Regions from separate parts of the Streptomyces sp. 135 genome, predicted to be linked through region 2. Evidence: predicted binding sites of a transcription regulator. Region 2 holds the regulator's gene; the other holds the start of a gene.
What was found. Region 2 encodes HrcA, which represses chaperone genes, less so after heat shock. Its sites were predicted from a motif close to TTNGCACTCNGNNNNNCNGAGTGCNAA; they were not measured.

Region 1 (8,690 bases), 1.0 Mb from region 2:
AGTCGGCGGGCGCCCACGGGGTGTGCGAGAAGTGGCCGATCCGCAGGTCCTCGCGGAGTTCGCGGAGCATGCCGGGGACCAGCGTCAGGTGGTAGTCCTGCACGAGGACCGCCGCGCCGGGCGCCGCCTCGGCCGCCAGCGCCTGGGCGAACGCGCGGTTGTACGTCTCGTACGCCGCCCACTGCGCGCGGAACTCCGGGCCGAAGACCGGCTCCAGGGGCGTCTGGTAGAGCATGTGGTGGACGAACCACAGGACCGAGTTGGCGATGCCGTTGTACGCGGCGGCGTGCACGCCCTCGCGGGAGCCCGCGTCGACGTCGAGCATCCGCACGCCCGGCTCGCCGACGCCGCGCCGCACCGCCTCCCGGTCGCCCTCGGAGAGCGCCGCGCACACCCACAGGGCGGCGGGATCCTCGGAGGAGTCGCCGATGGCGCTCAGGCCGGAGACGAGGCCGCCGCCGCCGCGCTTGGCGGTCAGTTCACCGTCCTCTCCCACTGTGTACGAGACGGGGCCGCGGTTGGACGCGACGAGTACCTGCGCTGCTGCTGACTGAGCCGGATCGGACACCATGTGGCAAAACGTAGCCCGTCCGGGCGGCGGGCAAACGTACGGTTCCCGGCCTCACGCCACGCGTCGGTGCGCGTACTCCGCGATGCCGGTCATGGGCGGCCGTTCCTCGGTGTCCACGGCGTGGGTGCGCGGCACGAAGCCCTGCCCGCCCTCCTCGTCCCGTTCGAACTGCGTCAGCTCGGGCCGTACGAGATGTCCGCGCGCGAGCCGGACCTGCGCCGTCCGGTAGATCGCCGCCGCCATCCGGCCGAGCGCCTGCCCGTCCTGGTGGCGGTGCTTGCGCACCCCGACGTCGACCTGCGCCAGCGCGTCCAGGCCCACCGTGTGCAGCGCGTCCACGAGCAGCCCCAGCTCCACGCCGTATCCGACGGGGAACGGCAGCCGCTCAAGGAGGGACCTGCGGGCCGCGTACTCACCGCCGAGCGGCTGCACGAAACCGGCCAGCTGCGGCCAGTGCATGTTCAGCAGCGGCCGCGCCATCAGCTCCGTCACCCGGCCGCCCTGACCGGCGGCCTCGCCGAGCGGCCGGTCGTACATGGCCTTCACGAACGCCACGTCCGGGTCGGTCAGCAGCGGGCCGACTATCCCCGAGACGAAGTCGGCGGAGAACTCCCTGAGGTCCGCGTCGACGAACGCCACGATGTCGCCGCCCGTCACCAGCAGCGAGCGCCACAGCACCTCGCCCTTGCCGGGGAGCGGCGCGACGCGCGGCAGGATCTCGTCCCGGTGGACGACCTTGGCGCCGGCCTTCCGGGCCACCTCTGCCGTGCGGTCCGAGGAGCCGGAGTCGATCACCACCAGCTCGTCGACGAGCGGGGCGCGCTCCATCAGCGCGCGGCGGATCTCGGTGACGATCGCGCCGACCGTCTCCTGTTCGTCGAGGGCGGGCAGCACGACGCTCACCGTGGCGCCGGACGCGCGCTTGGCGGCGACGAGCCGGTCCAAGGGGCGGTCGGCGACCGACCAGGAACGCCTGTTCAGCCAGCGCTCGACCTCTTCCAGCACGGTCAGGGTCCTCCCATATGTGATCCATCTCGCGGTTCGGACGACTATCTCAAGGGTCCAGGGCTTCGGTTACAGTCTTGAACAACGCCGGTGACCATCGCATGTCGGGGTCACCGTCGCGTGATCGGCAACGATCCACAACTGAAACCCACAATCGAATACCGCTCATCCAGAGGGGCAGAGGGATACGGCCCGTTGAAGCCCCGGCAACCCTCCCGCCGACCGCGAGGTCACGGTGGGGAAGGTGCCAATTCCGTCTCGCGGCGAGATGCGCCGCGGGGAAGATGAGGAGAAAGGGCCTCGCCTCCATGGCTGTGCAGACTGTCGCCACCGAAACCCCCGCCCCGACCGTTGACCTCGGTCCCGCCTCGGGTCTCTCCTGCCGCGAGTGCGGAACGCGCTTCCCGCTCGGCCCGATCTTCGCCTGCGCCGAGTGTTTCGGCCCCCTCGAAGTCGCGTACGACCTGCCCCTCGGCGACCCGGAAGCCCTGCGCAAGCGGATCGAGGCCGGGCCCGCCAACATCTGGCGCTACGCCCCGCTGCTGCCCGTCCCCGCCGACGTCGCCGACAAGCCGAACCTCAACCCCGGCTGGACCAAGCTCGTCAAGGCCGACAACCTCGCGCGGGAACTGGGCGTCGAGCAGGGCAAGTTGTTCGTCAAGGACGACTCCGGCAACCCCACGCACTCCTTCAAGGACCGCGTCGTCGCGCAGGCGCTGGAGGCGGCCAGGGCCTTCGGCTTCACCACGCTCTCCTGCTCCTCCACCGGCAACCTCGCGGGCGCCGTCGGTGCCGCCGCCGCCCGCGCGGGCTTCCGCTCCTGCGTGTTCATCCCGCACGACCTGGAGCAGGGCAAGGTCGTCATGGCCGCGGTCTACGGCGGCGAGCTGGTCGGCATCGAGGGCAACTACGACGACGTGAACCGCTTCTGCTCCGAGCTGATCGGCGACCCGCTGGGCGAGGGCTGGGGCTTCGTCAACGTCAACCTCCGGCCGTACTACGGCGAGGGCTCCAAGACCCTCGCGTACGAGATCTGCGAGCAGCTCGGCTGGGAGCTGCCCGACCAGCTGGTCATCCCGATCGCCTCGGGCTCGCAGCTCACGAAGATCGACAAGGGGCTCAAGGAGCTGATCGCGCTCGGCCTCGTGGCCGACAAGCCGTACAAGATCTTCGGCGCGCAGGCGGAGGGCTGCTCGCCGGTGTCGGCGGCGTTCAAGGCCGGCCACGACGTGGTGCGCCCCCAGAAGCCGAACACCATCGCCAAGTCGCTGGCCATCGGCAACCCCGCCGACGGGCCGTACGTGCTCGACATCGCGCGGCGTACGGGCGGTGCGGTGGAGGACGTGAACGACGAGCAGGTCGTCGACGCGATCAAGCTGCTCGCGCGCACGGAGGGGATCTTCGCGGAGACCGCCGGGGGTGTGACGGTGGGCGTCACCAAGAAGCTGATCGAGGCGGGGCTCATCGACCCGGCGCTCACCACGGTGGTGCTGAACACCGGAGATGGCCTGAAGACGCTGGACGCCGTCGCTGAGACTTCGCAGGCCACCGCGACGATCAAGCCCAGCCTTGAGGCGTTCCGCTCCGCGGGTCTGGCCGGTTAGTCCTCGCCGCGCAGTTCCCCGCGCTCCTTCCAGGGGCGCCCACTCCACGTATCTCAAAGGTGAACCCCATGAGCGTGAACGTTCGTATTCCCACCATTCTGCGTACCTACACGGGCGGGCAGGCCGAGGTTGCCGCCGAGGGGGCGACCCTCGGTGAGGTCATCGCCGACCTGGAGAAGAACCACACCGGCATCGCCGCCCGTGTCCTGGACGACCAGGGCAAGCTGCGCCGCTTCGTGAACGTGTACGTCAACGACGACGACGTCCGCTTCGAGCAGGGCCTGGAGACGGCCACTCCGGACGGCGCGGGCGTGTCGATCATTCCGGCGGTCGCCGGCGGGTGATCCTTTTCCGCAAGTTCCCTGCGTAATCTGAATTGCCCTCTCCCGCTCACAAACGGAGGGGGCAATTCTGCATGGTTGAGCGCGGTACAGTTGGGAAAGCTGCTTCGCCGTTTGTGCCGAGTGCATATACGAAGTCGGCCCGGGGCCGACAAGAAGTAGCCAAAGCGAGCCGCCTCTTTGAGCCTTTCGTGGCATTTGACTGGCCCGACTTGCCCTGGATTCCGGCGAATTCTCCGCATATCGCCGATTGGGCGTGCCCAGAATTCTCGTCCGACTGACCTGTTGCAGACGGCAGTTGGACAGATACATTCAGCGGCGGTCGACGCGTTCCGGCGCACACCCCCATCCATGGGAGTGAGGTCTGACCCGGGTCCGCGAAGTGCGGTCCTGTGCAAGGGCCAGTAATAGGGGAGTTAGGCATGGCTCAGGGCACCGTCAAGTGGTTCAACGCGGAGAAGGGGTACGGCTTCATCGCGGTCGACGGTGGTGCGGATGTTTTCGTCCACTACAGCGCGATCCAGATGGACGGCTACCGCACCCTTGAAGAAGGTCAGCGAGTCGAGTTCGAGATCTCGCAGGGCCAGAAGGGTCCGCAGGCGGACATGGTCAAGCTCGCCGTCTAGCTCGGCGCGATCGACCACCGAAGCAAGCATCGCGAGGGGCTCGTATCCCACTGGGGTACGGGCCCCTCGTGTGCGCCCGGTCGCGCCCCGGCATGACCCGGAGATCCGGGAGAGGCGCTTGCACTCGCAGGGGTCGAGTGCTAATCATTGGGCTTAGCACTCTACGAGTGAGAGTGACAGAACTTGGGTCGGGTCGGTGAGGTCCGAGGGCCGCGTGGGGCAAGGAACCACACGGCACACGGTCCGTCCGTCGCGGGCGCCAGCACGATCCGTTTGATGCGTTTCCTCCCCCAAGCTCCTTGCGGGAGCAGGGGGGACCCCCATCGTCCGGGAGGACCACTTCACATGGCCAAGATCATCGCGTTCGACGAGGAGGCACGGCGCGGCCTCGAGCGCGGCATGAACCAGCTCGCCGACGCCGTCAAGGTGACCCTGGGCCCCAAGGGTCGCAACGTCGTCCTCGAGAAGAAGTGGGGCGCCCCCACGATCACCAACGATGGTGTCTCCATCGCCAAGGAGATCGAGCTCGAGGACCCGTACGAGAAGATCGGCGCCGAGCTGGTCAAGGAGGTCGCGAAGAAGACGGACGACGTCGCCGGTGACGGCACGACGACCGCGACCGTCCTGGCCCAGGCCCTGGTGCGCGAGGGTCTGCGCAACGTGGCCGCCGGTGCCAACCCGATGGCTCTGAAGCGCGGCATCGAGAAGGCCGTCGAGGCCGTCTCCGGCGCCCTCCTCGAGCAGGCGAAGGATGTCGAGACCAAGGAGCAGATCGCTTCGACGGCCTCCATCTCCGCCGCCGACACCCAGATCGGCGAGCTCATCGCCGAGGCCATGGACAAGGTCGGCAAGGAAGGCGTCATCACCGTCGAGGAGTCCCAGACCTTCGGTCTGGAGCTGGAGCTCACCGAGGGTATGCGCTTCGACAAGGGCTACATCTCGGCGTACTTCGCCACCGACATGGAGCGTATGGAGGCGTCGCTCGACGACCCGTACATCCTGATCGTCAACTCCAAGATCTCGAACGTGAAGGACCTCCTTCCGCTCCTCGAGAAGGTCATGCAGTCCGGCAAGCCGCTGCTGATCATCGCCGAGGACGTCGAGGGCGAGGCCCTGTCGACCCTGGTCGTCAACAAGATCCGTGGCACCTTCAAGTCCGTCGCCGTCAAGGCCCCGGGCTTCGGTGACCGCCGCAAGGCCATGCTCGGCGACATCGCCATCCTCACCGGTGGCACCGTCATCTCCGAGGAGGTCGGCCTCAAGCTGGAGAACGCCGGTCTCGACCTGCTCGGCCGCGCCCGCAAGGTCGTCATCACCAAGGACGAGACGACCATCGTCGACGGTGCCGGTGACAGCGACCAGGTCCAGGGCCGCGTCAACCAGATCCGCGCCGAGATCGAGAACTCGGACAGCGACTACGACCGCGAGAAGCTGCAGGAGCGCCTGGCGAAGCTCGCCGGCGGTGTTGCGGTCATCAAGGCCGGTGCCGCGACCGAGGTCGAGCTCAAGGAGCGCAAGCACCGCATCGAGGACGCCGTTCGCAACGCGAAGGCGGCCGTCGAGGAGGGCATCGTCGCCGGTGGTGGCGTGGCCCTGCTCCAGGCCACCCAGGTCTTCGAGAAGCTGGAGCTCGAAGGCGACGAGGCCACCGGTGCCGCCGCTGTGAAGCTGGCCCTCGAGGCCCCGCTGAAGCAGATCGCCGTCAACGCCGGCCTCGAGGGCGGCGTCGTCGTCGAGAAGGTGCGGAACCTGACGGTCGGCCACGGTCTGAACGCCGCGACCGGTGAGTACGTCGACATGATCGCCGAGGGCATCCTCGACCCGGCGAAGGTGACGCGCTCCGCCCTGCAGAACGCGGCCTCCATCGCCGCGCTGTTCCTCACCACCGAGGCCGTCATCGCCGACAAGCCGGAGAAGGCGGGCGCTGCCCCGGCCGGCGGCGGCATGCCGGGCGGTGACATGGACTTCTGATCGACCTCTGGTCGATCACTGTCCTGACGTTCACGTTTCGAGGGCGGCACTCCTTCTCAGGAAGGGGTGCCGCCCTCGGGCGTTTCCGTGGAGGCTGGCTCGGGGTCCCGATCGGCGAGTTTCCGGACCGTACCGCCGCCCCTTTCCAGACGTTCGATGGATGCCAGCAGACGGCTCGTGTTCTCGGCGCTGCGTAAGAGGTGGGCGGTTTCCTTCATGGTCAGGTGACGTAGTCCTTCAGCTTCTCGGTTTCCAGGGTGATGGCGACGGGTGAGGGGAGACGGACCGTGGAGCCGTAGTGGTACGGGCGGCGGTTCTGGTAGACGCCGTTCTGCGGGGCGCTGTGGACGACCACGGTGTCGTTGTCCCGGTCGATGAGGAGGTAGACGGGGATGCCGGCATAGGCGTAGGCGCGCGGCTTCTCTTGGCGGTCGCGGCGTTCGGTGTCGCGGTCGCCGGACGTGACCTCGACGGTCATCAGGACGCCTTCGGGGGACGCCCACTCGTCCTGCCCGGCGAAGTAGCCGACGGGTGCCAGGGCCCCGTCGGGCTTGATGCACCCCTTCCGGTACGTGTCGATGCGCAGGCCCTGTTCGGGATACAGGGCGAGTTCGGGTCGCTGCATCATGCACTGGCGCAGCAGCCACATGATGATCTCGCCGTGGTCGCCGTCCGGCACGGGCTTGACCTCTAGCTTTCCGTTGATCAGTTCGAGCGTGACCGTTTCGGGGGCCACGCGGGCGAGTTCCTCGAAGTCCTCGACGCAGATCGGGCCGTGCTTGACGGACACCCTGCCGCCGAGGAATTCGAGCGACACGGTCTCGGGAGCGCGGCGGGCCAGTTCCTCGAACTCCTCAACGGACATCTGCGGGCGTTCATCGGTGCCAGGGGTCATGGTGGTGCCTCCTCCCTTCCATCGTGCCCCGGACCTATGTCGTCGGACCGTGGAAGCGTTCATGCGTGTGTCCTTTCGTGGGGAGAGTTGGCGGCGGTGCGGAGCGCCGTCACGTGGGCGCGGACGGCCTCTGGGAGTAGGACCGCTGCCGTGGTGGGCGTCGGTTCGCCTCGGCAGGGGCCGCAGGTGCCGCCTGGGAGGGCCTCGGGGCGGCCCGGGGCTCCGCAGTGGCTGCATTCCAGGAAGCGGAGTGGGGCGGGGCGGGGCGGTGGGGGTTCCGGGGGCAGCTTGGAGGTCAGGCGGCTGCGGACCAGCGCGGCGGGGCTGTGGACGGGGGTGGGGAGCCCCGTGGTCAGGGCGCGCAGGATGTCCGGCTCGGTGGCGCCGCGCGCGAACCACTGCGTGACCTGCGGTTCGAGGCGTACGCAGTCGATGTACGAGAGGGACAGCGCGGGCGCGGTCCTGCCCAGCGCCGCCAACAGGATGAACGCCCGGCTGCGGGTCGGCTGCCGCCGGGGCCCGTCCGGCTCGGCCTCTTCCGGCACGTCGCCCCGCGTGAACGCCGTCCACCAGTCGTCGTCCCTCGCGGTACGGGAGAACCACGTTCGGGTGATCCAGCGGGCGCTGCCGGTTCCGCGTACGTGTTCCCTGCCGCGCCGCAGGTGGCCCGCCGCCTGGATTCTGTTCAACGCCGTGCGGAGCGCGCACTGGCCGTAGGGCAGCTCCTTGGCCAGGGTCTTCACGGAGATGTCCGCGCCGTCGGGAAGCCGGTCGAGGTACGCGGCGATGGCCGCCTCGCGGGGCGGGAGGTGGGCGAAGTCGTGGTTGGTGCGGGGGATTTGACCGGGCGTCGAACGCTTTCCGTACCCCGGACTCGCCATGGGGTGTGGCGTCGGATGCGGGGTCGCGTGCGCTGTGCAGGGGGCGGTACTAAGGTTGGCGTCAGCCATGGGTCGAAGTCTCGATTCGATCTCGTGGTCATAGCCACGGGTCGAAGTCTCGATTCGCCTCGTGGTCAGACCCCCGCAGGTGTTCGCAGCACCTGGCGGGGGTTGTTCGTTATGTGGGCACGCCAGAGCGTCGTCACGGTGCGTGGCAAGCCGAACGCGGAAAGTCCGCGATCATGTCAACTCCGGGGGAGGGAGGGCGGGTTGAGACCCGCCTCCCGTTCCGTAGAAGCAGCGCTCGGGGCTGGTGGCTTGAGCTTCGGGGCCGGGTCGTCAGGCTTCCTTGAGGTGCGTGACGAAGGCGGACCAGCTCACTGTGGGGAACATGAGCTTCGGGCCTTGGGGGTTCTTGGAGTCGCGGACGGGGACGACTTCGGGGTGGCCGTCGGCGACTTCGAGGCAGTCGCCGCCGTCGCCCGCGCTGTAGCTGGACTTGCGCCAAGTTGCCGTAGTCAGGTGGTGCTCAGGGGTAGTCCTCATGGGCGTAATCCTCTGCCACGGATTGGATCAGGGCCAGGGATTCTTGAGGTGACAGTGCGCTGGCTCCTACCGAAGCGTAGGTCAGTTCGTGCCGGGCCACTGTGGCCGGATCGTCTTCCAGCCGCCCGATGCCGAGCCCATCCACGAAGGCAAGCGGGGGTGCGTCGGCGAACTTCATCAGCTTGAGCGTGCCGCCCAGCGACATGTGTGCGCCTGCCGCGAACGGCAGTACCTGCACGATGATCCGGCA
Region 2 (8,690 bases):
CCGACGGGCCCACCTCACGCTTCCTCTCCCTCCTCTACGGCGAGCTGATCCCGCACGAAGGCGGCGTGCGCTGCACCATCGCGTGTGCCGGGCACCCGCTGCCGCTGCTCCTGTCGCCCGACGGGCAGGTGCGGTCGGCGGCGAGCCCGCAGATGCTGCTCGGGGTCGTCGACGACGAGACGTACACCAGCGAGAGCTTCGACCTGCTGCCCGGCGACACCCTCCTGTGCGTCACGGACGGCGTGACCGAGCGGCGCTCGGGGCGGCTCCAGTTCGACGACGGCGACGGCCTGGCGCAGGCCCTCGCCGGCTGCGCGGGGCTCGACGCGACGCTCGTGGCGGAGCGGATCCGGCGGCTCGTCCACGAGTTCTCGGAGCGTCCCCCCGACGACGACCTGGCGCTGCTGGTGCTCCAGGCACGGTGACGGCTCCGCGGGGCGCGGCGGTGCGGGACAATCGAAGGCATGCCTTCCGCACTGCCCGACGGTGAGCCCATGCCCGAGGACGGCGCGCTGCCCGCGTCCGCCCTGGCCGGCGCGGCCTCCCGCCCCCTCGGCTTCTATCTGCACGTCCCGTACTGCGCCACGCGCTGCGGCTACTGCGACTTCAACACCTACACCGCCACCGAGCTGCGCGGCTCCGGCGGTGTGCTCGCCTCCCGCGACAACTACGCCGACACCCTGACCGACGAGGTGCGGCTCGCCCGGAAGGTCCTCGGCGACGACCCGCGGCCCGTGCGGACCGTCTTCGTGGGGGGCGGTACGCCGACGCTGCTGGCGGCGGGGGATCTCGTACGGATGCTGGCGGCCGTACGGGACGAGTTCGGTCTCGCGGACGACGCGGAGATCACGACCGAGGCGAATCCGGAGTCGGTCGACGAGGCGTATCTGGCGGAGCTGCGGGAGGGCGGGTTCAACCGCGTCTCGTTCGGCATGCAGAGCGCGAAGCAGCATGTGCTGAAGGTGCTCGACCGTACGCATACGCCGGGGCGGCCCGAGGCGTGCGTCGCCGAGGCGCGGGCGGCCGGCTTCGACCATGTGAACCTCGACCTGATCTACGGCACCCCGGGCGAGACGGACGACGACTGGCGCGCCACGCTGGACGCGGCGATCGGCGCCGGACCGGACCACGTCAGCGCCTACGCGCTGATCGTCGAGGAGGGCACGCAGCTCGCGCGGCGGATCCGGCGCGGGGAGGTGCCGATGACCGACGACGACGTCCACGCGGACCGGTACCTCATCGCCGACGAGGTCCTTGGGCGGGCGGGCTTCTCGTGGTACGAGGTGTCCAACTGGGCCACGTCCGAGGCGGGGCGCTGCCTGCACAACGAGCTGTACTGGCGCGGCGCCGACTGGTGGGGGGCCGGGCCGGGCGCGCACAGCCATGCGGGCGGTGTGCGGTGGTGGAACGTGAAGCATCCCGGGGCGTACGCGGCGGCTCTGGCGGGCGGCCGATCGCCCGGCGCCGGACGTGAGGTCCTCTCCGAGGAGGACCGGCGGGTGGAGCGGATCCTGCTGGAGCTGCGGCTGGTGGAGGGCTGCCCGCTGACTCTGCTGAAGGAGGCCGGGCTCGCCGCCTCGCGCAAGGCGCGGGACGAGGGGCTGCTGGAGGCGGTGCCGTACGCGGCGGGGCGGGCGGTGCTGACGTTGCGGGGGCGGTTGTTGGCGGACGCGGTGGTTCGTGACCTGGTGGATTAGCGGCGCCGGGTGCTGGGCTGCGGGGCACACAACCGGCGGTGAGCCCGTCCCGCCCGGCTGCGCCGCCCGGCAGCCGTCTCCCACCCACCCGCTCGTTTGATCGGCAGCCGACCAGTCCCCCAATCCACACACCCAGCAGCCGACCCGCCCGCTACGGATGCGTCACGAAGTCGATCAGTTCTTCCACCCTGCCCAGCAGCTCCGGCTGGAGGTCCTTGTAGCTGCGTACCGAGCCGAGGATCCGCTGCCACGCCGCCCCCGTGTTCTCCGGCCACCCCAGCGCCCGGCACACGCCCCTCTTCCAGTCCTGCCCCCGTGGCACCCGCGGCCACGCCTCGATGCCCACCGAGGACGGCTTCACCGCCTCCCACACGTCGATGTAGGGGTGGCCGACGACCAAGGCGTGATCGCTGCCGATCTCCGCGGCGATGCGGGACTCCTTGGAGCCGGGGACCAGGTGGTCCACGAGGACGCCGAGCCGCGCGTCGGGGCCGGGCGAGAATTCGGCGACGATCGCGGGAAGGTCGTCGATGCCCTCCAGGTACTCGACGACGACGCCCTCGATGCGCAGGTCGTCGCCCCAGACCCGCTCGACCAGTTCGGCGTCGTGGCGGCCCTCGACGTAGATGCGTCCCGCGCGGGCGACCCTGGCCCGCGCCCCGGGCACGGCCACCGAACCGGAGGCGGTGCGCGAGGGACGTACCGTCGCACCCGCACCCGCACCCGGCCGGACCAGCGTGACCGGCCTGCCCTCCAGGAGGAACCCCCGCGGCTCCATGGGGAAGACGCGGTGCTTGCCGAAGCGGTCCTCCAGGGTCACCGTCGGGCCCTGCGCGGTCTTCTCGCAGCGGATCACCGCCCCGCAGAAACCGGTGCTCAACTCCTCCACCACGAGGCCGGCGTCCGCCGCCACCTCCGGTACGGGCTTCGACTTCTTCCAGGGGGGCGTGAGATCGGCGGAGTACAGACGGCGCTGCGGGCCCGGAGGGCCCTCGGAGGGGTGGTGGCGGGAGACGGGTGGGCGCATTCCGCCGACGATAGGAAGAGGCGGCAGGGCATCCCTTACGACACGCCGAAACGGGCCGCCAGTGTGGCGCGCTGCGCACGGACAAAAGCCGCATCCACCACCGCACCGTGCCCCGGCACATACCGCGCGCCCTCACCGCCCAGGCCGAGGAGCCGGTCCAGCGCCGCCGGCCACCGCGCGGGCACCGCGTCGGGACCGGCCTGCGGTTCGCCCGACTCCTCGACCAGATCCCCGCAGAAGACGATCTCCGGCTCGCCGTCCGCGCCGGGGACCAGGACCGCCAGGTCGTGGCCCGAGTGGCCGGGGCCGACGTTCGCGAGGAGGACCTGGACGCCGCCGAGGTCCAGCGTCCACTCCCCGCACACCAGGTGGTGCGGGTGGACCAGGAGATCGGTCGCTTCCGCCGCCGCCCGCGGGTCCACGCCGTGGCGCACCGCGTCCGCGCACAGCTCGTCGCGGCCCTTGGCGAAGACCGTGTCGATGCCCACGGCCCCGTACACCTCCACGCCCGCGAAGGCCGCGGCGCCGAGGACATGGTCGAAGTGCGGATGCGTCAGAGCGAGATGCGTCACGCGGCGACCGCCGCCGAGGATCTCCCTGGCCCGGGTGCGCAGCGCCGCGCCCTCGGCCAGGCTCGACCCGGCCTCGACCATCAGGGCCGCCCCGTCACCGACGACGAGCCCCGCCGTGCAGTCCCACACCGGCAGGCGGCACCGCCCCACGCGCGGTGCGAGCCGCTCCCAGCCCGCCGCTTCCCATGCCGGCTCCACGTCCATACGGTGACGCTAACCGGTGCGGCGGCGCCTGGCATGACCAACCAGCCGCCGGGCATGAGCAACGGGGTCCGGGTCCGGCCTTGCCGGGTCCGTACCCGACGCCCGTACACTGACCCTTTGACAGGCTGGCACTCACCCGCGTTGAGTGCCAGGCAGGGGATCACCGCGACGGATGACGTGCTGGAGGTGTGCGCGATGCTCAGTGAACGCAGGCTCGAAGTGCTGCGCGCCATCGTCCACGACTATGTCGGGACGGAGGAGCCGGTCGGCTCCAAGGCGCTCACCGAGCGGCACAGTCTCGGCGTCTCCCCGGCCACGGTGCGCAACGACATGGCGGCGCTGGAGGAGGAAGGGTTCATCGCCCAGCCCCACACCAGCGCGGGGCGCATCCCGACGGACAAGGGCTACCGCCTGTTCGTCGACAAGCTCGCCGGCGTCAAGCCGATGACGGCCCCCGAGCGGCGCGCCATCCAGAACTTCCTCGACGGCGCCGTCGATCTGGACGACGTCGTGGGGCGCACGGTTCGGCTGCTCGCGCAGCTGACCCGGCAGGTCGCCGTCGTGCAGTACCCCTCGCTGACGCGGTCGACCGTGCGGCACGTGGAGCTGCTCTCGCTCGCTCCCGCGCGCCTGATGCTCGTCCTGATCACGGACACCGGCCGGGTCGAGCAGCGCATGATCGACTGTCCGGCGCCCTTCGGGGAGACGTCGCTCGCGGATCTGCGGGCGCGGCTCAACAGCAGGGTCGCGGGCCGCCGCTTCGCGGACGTCCCGCAGCTGGTGCAGGACCTGCCCGAGGCCTTCGAGGCCGAGGACCGCGGCACCGTCTCGACGGTGCTCTCCACCCTCCTCGAAACGCTGGTCGAGGAGACCGAGGAGCGGCTGATGATCGGCGGCACCGCCAATCTCACCCGCTTCGGACATGACTTTCCCCTCACGATCCGCCCCGTTCTCGAGGCCCTTGAGGAGCAGGTCGTGCTCCTCAAGTTGCTTGGCGAGGCGACGGATTCGGGCATGACCGTACGGATCGGTCATGAGAACGCCCATGAGGGCCTCAGCTCCACGTCCGTGGTCTCGGTCGGCTACGGTTCGGGCAGCGAGGCAGTCGCCAAACTAGGCGTGGTCGGACCGACCCGCATGGACTATCCGGGAACGATGGGAGCAGTACGCGCAGTGGCACGTTACGTCGGACAGATCCTGGCGGAGTCGTAAGTGGCCACGGACTACTACGCCGTACTCGGCGTGCGCCGCGACGCTTCCCAGGACGAGATCAAGAAGGCCTTCCGGAGGCTGGCGCGTGAGCTTCACCCGGATGTGAATCCGGACCCGAAGACTCAGGAGCGCTTCAAGGAGATCAACGCCGCCTACGAGGTGTTGTCGGACCCGCAGAAGAAGCAGGTCTACGACCTCGGCGGCGACCCGCTGTCCCAGGCGGGCGGCGGCGGTGGCGCGGGCGGTTTCGGGGCCGGTGGCTTCGGCAACTTCTCCGACATCATGGACGCGTTCTTCGGGACGGCGTCGCAGCGGGGGCCGCGTTCGCGTACGCGTCGCGGCCAGGACGCCATGATCCGGCTGGAGATCGACCTCGACGAGGCCGCGTTCGGGACCACCAAGGACATCCAGGTCGACACGGCGGTCGTCTGTACGACCTGTAGCGGTGAGGGTGCCGCGCCGGGGACGTCCGCTCAGACGTGTGACATGTGCCGCGGTCGCGGTGAGGTGTCGCAGGTCACGCGGTCCTTCCTCGGCCAGGTCATGACCTCGCGGCCCTGTCCGCAGTGTCAGGGCTTCGGCACCGTCGTGCCGACGCCGTGCCCCGAGTGCGCCGGTGACGGCCGCATCCGGTCGCGGCGGACGCTGACGGTGAAGATCCCCGCGGGTGTCGACAACGGGACCAGGATCCAGCTCGCCGGTGAGGGTGAGGTCGGGCCCGGTGGCGGTCCCGCCGGTGACCTGTACGTGGAGATCCACGAGTTGCCGCACGCCGTCTTCCAGCGGCGCGGTGACGATCTGCACTGCACGGTCACCATTCCGATGACCGCGGCGGCGCTCGGTACGAAGGTGCCGCTGGAGACGCTGGACGGGCTGGAGGAGATCGACATCCGGCCGGGTACGCAGTCCGGTCAGTCGGTGCCGCTGCACGGGCGTGGTGTCACGCATCTGCGGGGCGGTGGGCGCGGTGACCTCATCGTGCACGTCGAGGTCCTTACGCCGACCAAGCTCGACGCCGAGCAGGAGCGGGTGCTGCGGGAGCTGGCGCAGATGCGGGGTGAGGAGCGGCCTACGGGGCAGTTCCAGCCCGGGCAGCAGGGGTTGTTCTCCCGGCTGAAGGACGCGTTCAACGGGCGGTAGCGCCTTGGGCGGTGCCGGCTCTGTTGTTCGTTCGTCCGCGGGTCGTGGGGGCTGGTCGCGCAGTTCCCCGCGCCCCTGAAGACAGGCGTCCCGCGCCCCGTCAGGGGCGCGGGGAACTGCGCGAGCGGGCCGAGACGGCCGGTAGTCGCCGACGGGGGACCGTGGGCAGACGGGGGCGCGTGCGCCGGGCGCAGGGCGATTCGGTCGCCCGCGCAGGGCGTGGCACGATGCGTGCATGTCCTCCGCACTGACCGATCTCTGCCGCCATCCGATCGTGCAGGCCCCCATGGCGGGCGGCGCGTCCTGCCCCCGGTTGGCCGCGGCCGTCTGTGAGGGCGGCGCCCTGGGCTTTCTCGCCGCCGGGTACAAGACCGCCGACGGGATGTACCAGGAGATCAAGCAGCTGCGGGGCCTGACCTCGCGGCCCTTCGGCGTCAATCTCTTCATGCCGCAGCCCGACACCGCGGACGCCGCCGCGATCGACGTCTACCGCAGCCAGCTCGCCGGTGAGGCCACCTGGTACGAGACGCAGCTCGGCGACCCGGACAGCGGGCGCGACGACGGGTACGACGCCAAGCTCGCCATCCTGCTCGACGACCCGGTGCCGGTCGTCTCCTTCACCTTCGGGTGCCCCACCCGCGACGTGCTCGACTCCTTCGCCCGCGTCGGCACCCTCACCGTCGTCACCGTCACCACACCGGAGGAGGCGCAGACCGCCCAGTGGGCCGGCGCCGACGCCGTGTGCGTGCAGGGCGTCGAGGCGGGCGGCCACCAGGGCACCCACCGCGACAACCCCGAGGCCGACGGCGCCGGGATCGGGCTGCTCTCCCTCATCACGCAGATCCGCGAGACCGTGCAGATCCCCCTGGTCGCCACCGGCGGCCTGATGCGCGGCGCGCAGATCGCCGCGGTGCTCGCGGCGGGCGCGGACGCCGCGCAGCTCGGCACGGCGTTCCTGGTCACGCCCGAGTCGGGCGCCCACACCCTGCACAAGCAGGCCATGACCAACCCGTTGTTCGTGCGGACCGAGCTGACCCGGGCGTTCTCCGGGCGGCCCGCGCGCGGCCTCGTCAACCGCTTCATGCGCGAGCACGGCCCGTACGCCCCCGCCGCCTACCCCCAGGTGCACCACCTGACCAGCGGCCTGCGCAAGGCCGCCGCGAAGGCCGGTGACGCGCAGGGCATGGCGCTCTGGGCGGGGCAGGGCCACCGGCTCGCCAGGGAGCTGCCCGCCGGACAGCTCGTGGAGGTCCTCGCGGCCGAACTGGCCGACGCCACGGACGCGTTGACGCGCGGGGGCGAGGCGTGACCGCCCCCGTCTTCGTCGTCGAACACTTCGACGCGCCCGCCGACGGGCGGTACGTGCTGGACGGCCCCGAAGGGCGCCACGCCGTCTCGGTGAAGCGGCTGCGCGCCGGTGAGGACGTCGTCCTGACCGACGGCGCCGGACGGTGGGCGCACTGCGTGGTCCTCGACACCGAGGGCAAGGACCGGCTCGTCGTACGGATGGACTCCGTGACCGAGGAGCCCGAGGAGTCGCCCCGCATCACCGTCGTCCAGGCGCTGCCCAAGGGCGACCGAGGGGAACTCGCCGTCGAGACCATGACGGAGACCGGCGTGGACGCGGTCGTGCCGTGGACCGCGGCGCGCTGCATCACGCAGTGGAAGGGCGAGCGCGGCCTGAAGGCGCTCGCCAAGTGGCGGGCGACCGCGCGCGAGGCGGGCAAGCAGTCGCGCCGGGTGCGCTTCCCCGAGGTCGCGGACGCGGCGTCCACCAAGCAGGTCGCCGCCCTCCTCGCGGGCGCCGACTTCGCGGCCGTCCTGCACGAGGAGGGCAGCGAGCCGCTGGCCACCGCCGAACTCCCGGCGAGCGGACGGATCGTGCTCGTCGTCGGGCCCGAAGGGGGCGTCTCCCCGGACGAGTTGGCGGTTTTCGCCGAGGCGGGCGCGAAGCCGTACCGCCTCGGACGCAGTGTGCTGCGCACCTCGACCGCGGGGACCGCGGCGACCGCGCTGCTCCTCGGCCGCACGGGCCGCTGGTCCTGACCGCGGCTGCGGGCCCCGGTCGCCGGATGGCCGCAAGCGGTCTACCGCCCCCGCACGGAGGGTGGCACTCTGCCGTGTATGGGGGCATTGAGGCGACTACGGCAACGGAACGCATGGCAACGGCGTACGCCGATCCTGTACGCCGTCGGGCTCGCCGGCGCCGCCGCGCTCGGCGTCACCGCGTGCGACCCCGCGAACGGCGGTCTGAACACCGCGGCGGTCGCGCTCACCACCGACCGGATGGGCACCAAGGAGCTGGAGCGCCAGAAGCTCGACGTGGCATGGCTCAGCTGCACCGCCCGCTACCAGGACCGGGTGACACCCAAGAGCGGCGAGCCCACGGAGAAGGCCGTCGTGGAGGTGGACTGCCAGGGCGAGTCCGGCGGCAACGACGGCAACAAAGACATCACCATCAAGGGCAAGGTGTCCTCCCTCGTCGACGGCCGCTGCGTACGCGGCGACCTCACCGCCAAGGTCGACGGCAAGCAGTGGTTCAAGGCCGACGTGCTCGGCAACTGCGGTGCCGGCGACGGTGACGGCGGGAGCCCGACCCCGCCCGGCTCCTCCCACCAGCCGCCCTCCCAGCCGCCGCCCTCCCACGACCGGCCCGAGCCCCGCCCCACCGTGACCGTGACGGTGACCGTCACGCCCGCCCCGCCGCCCCCGACCTGCGACTGCGCGCCGGGGAAGTGACGTGGCCCGCCGGGCGGCCGCCCCGGCCGAAGTGATCCGAACCGCTTCCGGGCCGCGTGGCGCCTGCCTAGGCTGGTCGGTGTGACACAGACTGCGTAC

Region 1: the regulator HrcA is predicted to act here: its motif matches at 4,301-4,327, upstream of groL (chaperonin GroEL).

Annotation. Positions count from the first base shown of each region.
Region 1 covers NZ_CP075691.1:3,890,836-3,899,525, reverse strand. Annotated here, with positions in the region: gene KKZ08_RS17455 (trehalose-6-phosphate synthase) at 1-571, opposite strand, end outside; gene KKZ08_RS17450 (glucosyl-3-phosphoglycerate synthase) at 623-1,576, opposite strand; SAM riboswitch class I at 1,739-1,867, shown strand; gene thrC (threonine synthase) at 1,885-3,180, shown strand; gene KKZ08_RS17440 (ubiquitin-like small modifier protein 1) at 3,249-3,524, shown strand; gene KKZ08_RS17435 (cold-shock protein) at 3,944-4,147, shown strand; gene groL (chaperonin GroEL) at 4,493-6,118, shown strand; gene KKZ08_RS17425 (Uma2 family endonuclease) at 6,339-7,013, opposite strand; gene KKZ08_RS17420 (hypothetical protein) at 7,073-7,894, opposite strand; gene KKZ08_RS17415 (DUF397 domain-containing protein) at 8,234-8,440, opposite strand; partial or broken gene KKZ08_RS17410 (DUF5753 domain-containing protein) at 8,424-8,690, opposite strand, start outside.
Region 2 covers NZ_CP075691.1:2,866,557-2,875,246, reverse strand. Annotated here, with positions in the region: gene KKZ08_RS12980 (ATP-binding SpoIIE family protein phosphatase) at 1-425, shown strand, start outside; gene hemW (radical SAM family heme chaperone HemW) at 465-1,697, shown strand; gene KKZ08_RS12970 (DUF3097 domain-containing protein) at 1,849-2,724, opposite strand; gene KKZ08_RS12965 (MBL fold metallo-hydrolase) at 2,760-3,494, opposite strand; gene hrcA (heat-inducible transcriptional repressor HrcA) at 3,696-4,712, shown strand; gene dnaJ (molecular chaperone DnaJ) at 4,713-5,852, shown strand; gene KKZ08_RS12950 (nitronate monooxygenase) at 6,088-7,161, shown strand; gene KKZ08_RS12945 (16S rRNA (uracil(1498)-N(3))-methyltransferase) at 7,158-7,898, shown strand; gene KKZ08_RS12940 (hypothetical protein) at 7,977-8,591, shown strand; partial or broken gene KKZ08_RS12935 (S41 family peptidase) at 8,673-8,690, shown strand, end outside.